Regions from separate parts of the Pseudomonas sp. ADAK18 genome, predicted to be linked through region 2. Evidence: predicted binding sites of a transcription regulator. Region 2 holds the regulator's gene; each other region holds the start of a gene.
What was found. Region 2 encodes FliA, which starts transcription of late flagellar genes. Its sites were predicted from a motif close to CTAAAGTTTNNNNNNNNNNNGCCGNTAA; they were not measured.
Positions count from the first base shown of each region.

Region 1: the regulator FliA is predicted to act here: its motif matches at 1,178-1,205, upstream of HKK55_RS08920 (methyl-accepting chemotaxis protein).
Region 3: the regulator FliA is predicted to act here: its motif matches at 973-1,000, upstream of HKK55_RS27640 (methyl-accepting chemotaxis protein).
Region 4: the regulator FliA is predicted to act here: its motif matches at 982-1,009, upstream of HKK55_RS00275 (methyl-accepting chemotaxis protein).

Region 1 covers NZ_CP052859.1:1,982,116-1,984,317, reverse strand. The annotation lists gene HKK55_RS08925 (alpha/beta hydrolase) at 1-1,029, shown strand; gene HKK55_RS08920 (methyl-accepting chemotaxis protein) at 1,319-2,202, shown strand, end outside.
Region 2 covers NZ_CP052859.1:928,481-930,682, forward strand. The annotation lists gene fleN (flagellar synthesis regulator FleN) at 1-798, shown strand, start outside; gene fliA (RNA polymerase sigma factor FliA) at 795-1,535, shown strand; gene HKK55_RS04290 (chemotaxis response regulator CheY) at 1,705-2,079, shown strand; gene HKK55_RS04295 (protein phosphatase CheZ) at 2,098-2,202, shown strand, end outside.
Region 3 covers NZ_CP052859.1:6,122,393-6,124,594, forward strand. The annotation lists gene HKK55_RS27640 (methyl-accepting chemotaxis protein) at 1-930, opposite strand, end outside; gene HKK55_RS27645 (16S rRNA (uracil(1498)-N(3))-methyltransferase) at 1,110-1,817, opposite strand; gene tatC (twin-arginine translocase subunit TatC) at 1,814-2,202, opposite strand, start outside.
Region 4 covers NZ_CP052859.1:68,466-70,667, reverse strand. The annotation lists gene HKK55_RS00285 (glycosyltransferase family 39 protein) at 1-445, shown strand, start outside; gene HKK55_RS00280 (hypothetical protein) at 484-819, opposite strand; gene HKK55_RS00275 (methyl-accepting chemotaxis protein) at 1,081-2,202, shown strand, end outside.

The DNA.
Region 1 (2,202 bases), 1.1 Mb from region 2:
ATGAAAAAGATCATTGTTTTATTAACGCTTCTTGTCAGTTCACTCTCAGCAGTAGGAGCCGATATGTCTAACGGTGCGGATAATTTTTATACCAGCGACAAAGTGACCGTGCAAAAGGTCAACTTCAAAAATCAGTATCAAATGAACGTGTCGGGCAATCTGTTTATCCCCAAAAAACCAGACGCCAAAACCAGGAGCCCTGCGATTGTTGTTGGCCACCCAATGGGCGCGGTCAAGGAACAAAGCGCTAATCTATATGCCACCAAAATGGCGGAAAAAGGCTTCGTGACACTGTCCCTGGATCTTTCATTCTGGGGCGAAAGCGAAGGGTTGCCGCGCAATGCTGTCTCGCCGGATATTTATGCCGAGGACTTCAGCGCGGCGGTGGATTTTCTCGGTACCCGGCCTTTTATCGACAAGGAGCGGATTGGTGCACTCGGCATCTGTGGCAGCGGTAGCTTCGTTATCAGCGCGGCCAAGATCGACCCACGTATGAAAGCCATCGCAACGGTTAGCATGTATGACATGGGCGCCGCCAATCGCAATGGCCTGAAGCATGCGCAGACACTTGAACAACGCAAAGAGACCATCGCACAAGCGGTACAGCAGCGTTATGTCGAGTTCACGAGCGGTCAAACCCTCTACACCAGCGGTACGGTGCACCAACTGGACGAGAATACTCACCCGATCCAGCGTGAGTTCTATGATTTCTATCGCACACCGCGCGGTGAATACACGCCAGCCAGCTCATCCAAAGAGTTGACCACGCACCCTACGCTGACGAGCAACATCAAATTCATGAACTTCTACCCGTTCAATGACATCGAGACGATTTCACCTCGTCCGATGCTGTTCATCGCCGGAGCCGATGCGCACTCGAGAGAATTCAGCGAAGAAGCGTACAAGCTCGCGGGTCAACCCAAGGAGCTCGTCATCATTGCTGGCGCTGGCCATGTTGACCTTTATGATCGAGTCGACCTCATTCCTTTTGACAAACTGGCAAGTTTTTTTCAGAGCAATCTGAAGTGATGGCTGAGCAGAGAGACCCTATAAATTAGCCTCGAACCTGTGAGGCTTTATCGCAAGAGCCGGATGTTCAATTGACTACGTTTTCAGTGAGACCCAATTACCCATTCGGCTTAATAGGTGTCTAACGGCTGCTCTGGCCGTTACCGACCTAAAGCCCGTCCCAATGATGCCGATAACCTTCTTGCATCAATCGATCAGCGTTCCCTTACGTCTGATTCGCTCCCCGCATGCGCGTGTGGCACCTCGCATGCCTGCTTGAACTTGGCCAGCCCCCATGGAGTACGAGTGAATGCCTGCGCAAGCCCGATTCATCGAGCACTACCGCAAAGCCGACCGCATTATGCTCGCCCTGATCTGGCTGATGGGCCTGTTCTCTCTGGGCCTGGCTTTCTGGCACGACACCCTGCTTCAAGCGCTCTTCGTGGGAGGCGGCACCTGCGTGGTGCTCACCCTGTCCTATCGCGTCATCGGCGGCACACGCCTGATGCGTTGCGCGCTTGGCGTTGGCCTGATGGTCATGGCTGCCTTGCACATCAACCAGACCCAAGGCGTCATCGAATCGCACTTCGGCATCTTCGCGCTGCTGGCGGTGCTGACCTTCTACCGCGACTGGCTGCCCATCCTGGTGGCCGCCGTCACCATTGCAGTGCACCACGTGGTGTTCCACGCCTTGCAGCACCAGGGTTTCCCTGTGTTTGTGATGGAGCATCACGGAGGCTGGAACATGATTTTCGTCCACGCCTTCTACGTGGTCATGGAGACCGTCGCCCTGCTCTACCTCGCCGTGCACAGCCAGACCGAAGCAGTAGAAAGCCAGGAAATGCTCGAAAAAATGCTCGCCGTCACCACCCAGTTCAGCGGTGAGGCCGCCAAGGACGACCCGGAAAAAATCCACGTCTCCCTCGCCACCCGCTTCGACCACTTTCTCACTCAGATCACCGGCCTGATCGACGGCGTCGCCCGCGACTCCCACGGCCTCGGCCAACTCGGCCAGGAACTTGCCCACGCCAGCGGTACTCTGGAAAAAGGCGCGCGCCACCAACTGGCGGAAATCGCCCAAATGACCGGTTCCATGCAACGCATGGAAGACGCCATGGGCCACATCGCCGTACACGTCGAACATGCCGTCGAACACGCGGGCCAAGCCAGCCAGCAAATCATCCGCGGCCAGGA
Region 2 (2,202 bases):
ACCGGCGGCAAAGGTGGCGTCGGGAAAACTAACGTGTCAGTGAATTTGTCCCTGGCCCTGGCAGAGCTTGGCCGTCGCGTCATGCTGTTGGATGCCGACCTGGGCCTGGCGAACGTTGATGTTCTGCTGGGACTGACACCCAAACATACCCTGGCCGATGTCATCGAAGGCCGCTGTGAGCTGCGCGACGTATTGTTGCAGGGCCCTGGTGGTATCCGCATCGTGCCGGCTGCCTCAGGCACCCAGAGCATGGTGCATCTGAGCCCGGCGCAGCATGCCGGCCTGATCCAGGCCTTCAGTGACATTGGCGACAACCTCGACGTGCTGGTGATCGACACCGCCGCCGGGATCGGTGAGTCCGTGGTCAGCTTCGTGCGCGCCGCGCAAGAAGTACTGCTGGTGGTGTGCGACGAACCCACCTCGATCACCGACGCTTACGCCCTGATCAAACTGCTTAACCGTGACTACGGCATGAACCGCTTCAGGGTGCTGGCCAACATGGCCCAAAGCCCGCAAGAAGGGCGAAACCTGTTCGCCAAGTTGACCAAGGTCACGGATCGCTTCCTCGATGTCGCCTTACAATACGTCGGCGCAGTTCCCTATGACGAGTGTGTGCGCAAGGCTGTGCAAAAGCAGCGTGCAGTCTATGAAGCGTTCCCTCGTTCGAAGTGCGCACTGGCGTTCAAGGCTATTGCCCAGAAGGTCGATACGTGGCCACTGCCCGCCAATCCCCGGGGGCATCTGGAGTTTTTCGTCGAGCGATTGGTGCATCAGACGAGCGCAGGACCGGTGCTATGACATCCAGCGGCTACAACCTTTACAAGAAGTCGGCACGTGACAGCCAAGGCGAATTGATCGAGCGCTATGCGCCACTGGTCAAGCGCATTGCCTATCACTTGCTGGCCCGATTGCCCGCCAGTGTCCAGGTCGAAGACCTGATCCAGGCCGGGATGATCGGCTTGCTTGAAGTGTCGACCAAATACGACGCGAGCAAGGGTGCGAGTTTCGAGACGTATGCGGGTATCCGCATCCGTGGTGCGATGCTCGACGAGGTCCGTAAAGGTGATTGGGCGCCGCGTTCGGTCCACCGCAATACCCGGATGGTGAGTGACGCCATTCGCTCAATTGAAGCAAAAACCGGTCGCGACGCTAAAGATCACGAAGTTGCGGCCGAACTCCAATTGAGTCTCGACGATTACTACGGGATTTTGAACGATACCTTGGGCAGTCGCCTGTTCAGTTTCGACGACCTTTTGCAGGACGGCGAACATGAGGGGCTGCACGAGGACGGCGCGAGTGCTCATCTCGAACCGTCACGCGATCTGGAAGATGAACGCTTCCAGAGCGCACTGGCGGACGCGATTGCCAATTTGCCGGAGCGTGAGCGACTGGTGTTGGCGCTGTACTACGACGAAGAGCTGAACCTCAAGGAAATCGGTGAAGTCCTGGGGGTCAGCGAATCGCGGGTCAGCCAGTTACACAGCCAGTGCGCGGCCCGCTTGCGGGGGCGTTTGGGAGAGTGGCGAGCGCGCTGACAGGCAGTGTGGGGACACTGCGAATGATACCGTCCGGGCCAAAAGCCCTGGCGGTTTCAACCCGTGGTGCGCCTCAGTAGTCCTTATTTGTAACGCCTGAATGATTGAAATGGCGCGCCCAGGTGCTGGACGCGTTTAAGACTGCTTGGAGGTCGAATTGGACAAGAACATGAAAATCCTCATCGTTGATGACTTCTCAACGATGCGGCGGATCATAAAAAACCTGTTGCGTGACCTTGGGTTCACTAACACGGTCGAGGCGGATGACGGCACCACGGCGATTCCGATCCTCAACAGCGGGAGCATCGACTTTCTGGTAACCGACTGGAACATGCCGGGCATGACCGGTATCGACTTGCTGCGCCACGTGCGCGCCGATGAAAAACTGCGCAGCCTTCCTGTGCTGATGGTGACCGCCGAAGCCAAGCGTGAACAGATCATTGAAGCCGCCCAGGCTGGGGTCAACGGTTACGTGGTCAAGCCATTCACTGCATTGGCCTTGAAAGAGAAGATCGAAAAAATCTTCGAACGCATCGGTCATTGATGTCGCCACGGGGGAGCTATGGAGCATAACGAATCATCACAGGCCGACTTCGAGTCGACCCTGAAAAAGCACGCTCACCAGTTGGTTGAAAGCCTTGAAAAAGGCCAGTTCGGCGACGCGGTG
Region 3 (2,202 bases), 1.3 Mb from region 2:
CTGCCGGGTGATCGCCCATGCCGCCACTATGCCGAAGACCAGCGCGAGGGCGGTGGCCAGCAGCAACAGGTTCTTGGCGTGTGCCGTGTCGGTGTCGCGGACCACGGTTTGCGAGATCGTGAGCTTTTTGCTGTGGTCCAGCAGGACGTCGCCTTGTTCGGCCATGATTTTCATCGCCGCCGCACTGGCTACCTGGGAATCTCGGTACTGACTGACAGCAGCGCGGTAGGCTTGCAGCGATACGCTGGCCTGTTGCAGGTTGGCCTGATATTGCTCCGGCAATTGGCCGTTAAGGCTGGTGATTTTCTTCAGGGCGTTGTCGATAGCGTCCAGGGCCGGCTGTTCTGCCTCAACCTTGGCACTGTAGGTGTAACCGCGCACTTGGAAGCGTGCCTGCTGGATCAGCTTGCTCAGGTCGACTACGTTGTTGAATTGACTGACGCTGTCGCCTTGCAGCAGCGACTTCTCGACTTCACCGACCTTGAGTACCGCGTTGTCGGCCGTATCACCGAGCTTGCTGCGGGCGTCTTCGCGATTGGCACCCGCCTGGGTCATGGCGGTAAATGCGCGCTTGTATTGCTCAACAGCAGCTAATTGCTCATCGATCAGGGCGATATCGGCCAGTTGTTCGATCAGGCTGCGAGCAGTTTTCAGGCCGGTGTCCAATTGGCCCAGCAGGTCGTTGACTGCCGCCGGACCCTGTTCGCCACGGCGCATTTCATAGTCCAAGCGCGCCAGGCGTAATTCCTGGGTCAGCTCATTGAGGCTGGAGATAAAGCCCAGCTTGTCACCGCGGCTGATCACGCCGCCAAGGCCGGTCCAGCCGGTGAAGCTGATCAACAAGGTCAATATCAACACCAGGCCAAAGCCTATGCCCAGCTTGCGATTGACACTCACATTCCCCAGATTCTCGGCTAACCAACGATACATGCTGCGAACTCCCTTTGAACAAGGCTTGGACTTATTCAAGGGCTATCGGCAGGGGCGCGGGATTCTGTAGGCGCTAAAGATTCTGTGGCGAGCGGGCTTGCCCGCGTTGGGCTGCGAAGCAGGCCCTCAAGTGGTTGAGGTATTTCAGGCAGGAAGGGGGATTATTGTCCCTGTGGTTGTCAGAACAGGCGGGCGAGCAGGGCTGTAACGGCGGTCTCGACTCGCAGGATTCGTGCACCTAGTTGCACCGGCTGCAAACCGGCCTTGGCCAGCAGGTCCACCTCGTAGGGGATCCAGCCGCCTTCCGGGCCGATGGCCAGGGTCACAGGCTCATCCAGGCCACGCGGGCAGGAAGGGTAGTCGCCAGGGTGGCCGATCAGGCCGAGCGTGCCGTGGGCCAGGGAGGGCAAACGATCTTCAACAAAGGGCTTGAAGCGCTTTTCGATGATGATCTCGGGCAGTACGGTGTCCCGGGCTTGTTCCAGGCCAAGAATCAACTGCTCGCGAACCGCTTCGGGCTCCAGGAACGGCGTCTGCCAGAAGCTCTTTTCCACCCGATAGCTATTGACCAGCACTACCCGTGGCACGCCCATGGAGGCCACGGTTTGCAGGACGCGACGGAGCATTTTCGGGCGGGGCAGGGCCAGCAGCAGGGTCAGTGGCAGTTTTGCCGGTGGCGGCTGATCGAGGCTGACCCGCAGCTCCGCTTCATGGGCTTCCAGGCGCAGCAACTCAGCGTTGCCCATCAACCCGCCAATTCGTCCGACTCGCAGGCTGTCGCCTACTACCGCACGATGAACTTCCTGCATATGCACCAGGCGCCGATCGCGCAGGATCACCCGGTCGGCCGCGATAAAGTCGGCCTCCTCAAGCAGCAGCAGGTTCACGGCTGAGTCGCTGGCGGCTGGTCGTCGTCGGCGGGCTGGTCATCCGGATGCTCGCCGCGCTTGCTCACCAGGCTGCCAAACAGGATGCCAATTTCGAACAGCATCCACATTGGTACGGCCAGCAAGGTCTGGGAGAAGATGTCCGGCGGAGTCAGGATCATGCCGACCACGAAGCAGCCGATGATCACGTACGGGCGGATCTTGCGCAGGTATTTGACGTCGACCACGCCGATCCACACCAACAGCACCACAGCCACCGGAATCTCGAAGGCCACGCCAAAGGCGAAGAACAACGTCATCACGAAGTCGAGGTAGCTGGTGATGTCGGTCATCATCTCCACGCCGGCCGGGGTGGCGGCGGCGAAGAACTTGAAGATCAGCGGGA
Region 4 (2,202 bases), 860 kb from region 2:
ATATGGCGCGGTACTGCTGGAGTGGCTGAAAGGCCGCACACAAACCTCGCACTTCGCCAAACACGTCTACGGCCATCGTTGGGGACTGGTGGGAGGCTTCTTCACCTTCGTGATTGCCTGCTACCTGATCGCTGCGTTCTGGTTTGCGCCCAAGGCCGATGTACGCCAATCGTTTGTGCCAGTGATCAGCCAGATCCAGGCGCTGCAAGCCGAGGGGAAAGAGGTGGCGCTGTATCAACCGAACGAGCGGATCGCGGGCGCCGGAGTGTTCTATATGCAGGCGTACCTGCCGATTCTGCAGACGGAGTCGGAGCTCAGAAGCTACCTCGCCGCCAAGCCGGGCAACATCGCCCTGGTGGACAATACCGAACGCCTGGGCGTACCGGTAAAGGTGGTCAAGGCGATGGCGGTGAACCGTCAGCCTTATTTCCTTGTCGAGCAGTGATCAGAGAGGAGCGCTTGAACAAGCGCTCCTTCGCGCTCTTATTGAGCGGTTTTCAGCTTGACCACGTCACCCGACACCTTGGTGGTGTAGCCGGTCAGAACCCATGCCCAGAACCAGTTTTCCTGGATTTGGGTATTGATCATCGCGTCGCCACCCTTGGCCTGGATGGCAGCGGTTTGAGCGCGCACGAAACGGTTGTTCTGTTTGATTGGGATAACGCCCAGCAGCAGTACGCCGGTGGCCGTTGCTTCACTGTGACCAATCACTGTGTATTGGCTCGAATCCAGTTGCTGGGTCTTCATCGCGGTACCGGTACAGCCACTGACAGCCAGGGCCAACAACAGGGAAGCAGCGATTTTACTGACGTGGTTCAAGGTAAAACTCCATGTGCAAAAGCCCGGGACTCAGTTCTCGGGCGGGCGGTACTCTAACGGCATTGCCTGCCGATGAGAACCGCTATCGCCAGCATCGTCCACCCTCGGGCGCTTGCCACCCACAACCGTTTATCCGTGAACCCCACCTTCGCAAAAAAACCGTTTCAGCTCTCGCCAAGGCTGCCGATACCTCCTGACTATCCATCGGCTGGGCGAACTTCCAGCAACTGATGTCACGCAATCTGTTCCTGGAGGAATTCGATGAATACTTGGTTCGGCAACATCAGCGTCAACCTGAAGCTGGGCCTGGGCTTCGGCCTGGTCCTGCTCCTGACTTCGATCCTGGCCCTCACCGGCTGGACCAGCCTCGGCGGGTTGATCGACCGCAGCAACTGGATGAGCGACATCACCCAGCTCAACGCCTCGCTGACCAAGCTGCGCATTGTTCGCCTGCAGTACATGCTGGCCAACGGCGACGAAACCGTGGCGCAAAACGTACAGACCAGCCTCGACGGTTTTGTCGCGCAACAGCAAAAGCTGCTGACCAGTTTCAAGAGCCCGGAAAACCTCAAGCTGCTCAACCAACAGAAAAGCGTCATCACCGCCTACCAGCAGTCCCTGAACAAAATGCGCGAGGCCTACCGTGCCGGCAACGCCGCACGCCAAGCCATGGGTGACCGTGCTGATGCGGCCGGTGCCTTGATTGACGCGCTGGACACCCATGTGCGCCAGATGCCGCTGAGTGATGACCGCTTTGACCAATTCAAAGCCATCACCGACGCCAAGGAACAGTTCCAACGCGCCCGCTATGAAGTACGTGGCTACACCGGAGATACCAATGCCGCTACCGAGGCTCGCGCAGCAGCGCAGGTCGATGCGGCCATCAACGGCCTGAAAGACCTTGGCAACGTGTTTGGCGCCACCCAGCAAACCCAACTGAACTCGCTGGAGACCGCCCTTGGCGCCTATCGCAGCGCACTGCAAAACTATAAGGCCGCCAGCGCCAATATCGTTCTGGCTCGCCAGGAAATGACCGTACAAGGCGCCGATATCCTCGGCATCAGCGACAAGCTGTACGACATCCAGCTGGAGCGCCGCGACCTGGAAAGTACCCAGGCCCGCAGCCTGCAATTGATCAGCACTATCCTGGCATTGCTGGTGGGCATCATCGCCGCGCTGATCATCACTCGCCAGATCACCCGGCCGCTGCGCGACACCCTGGCCGTGGTCGAACGCATTGCCTCCGGAGACCTGAGCCACACCATCCAAGTGACCCGTCGCGACGAACTCGGCGTGTTGCAACAAGGCATCCAGCGCATGGGCAGCACTTTGCGCGAGTTGATCACCGGTATCCGCGACGGCGTGACCCAGATCGCCAGCGCT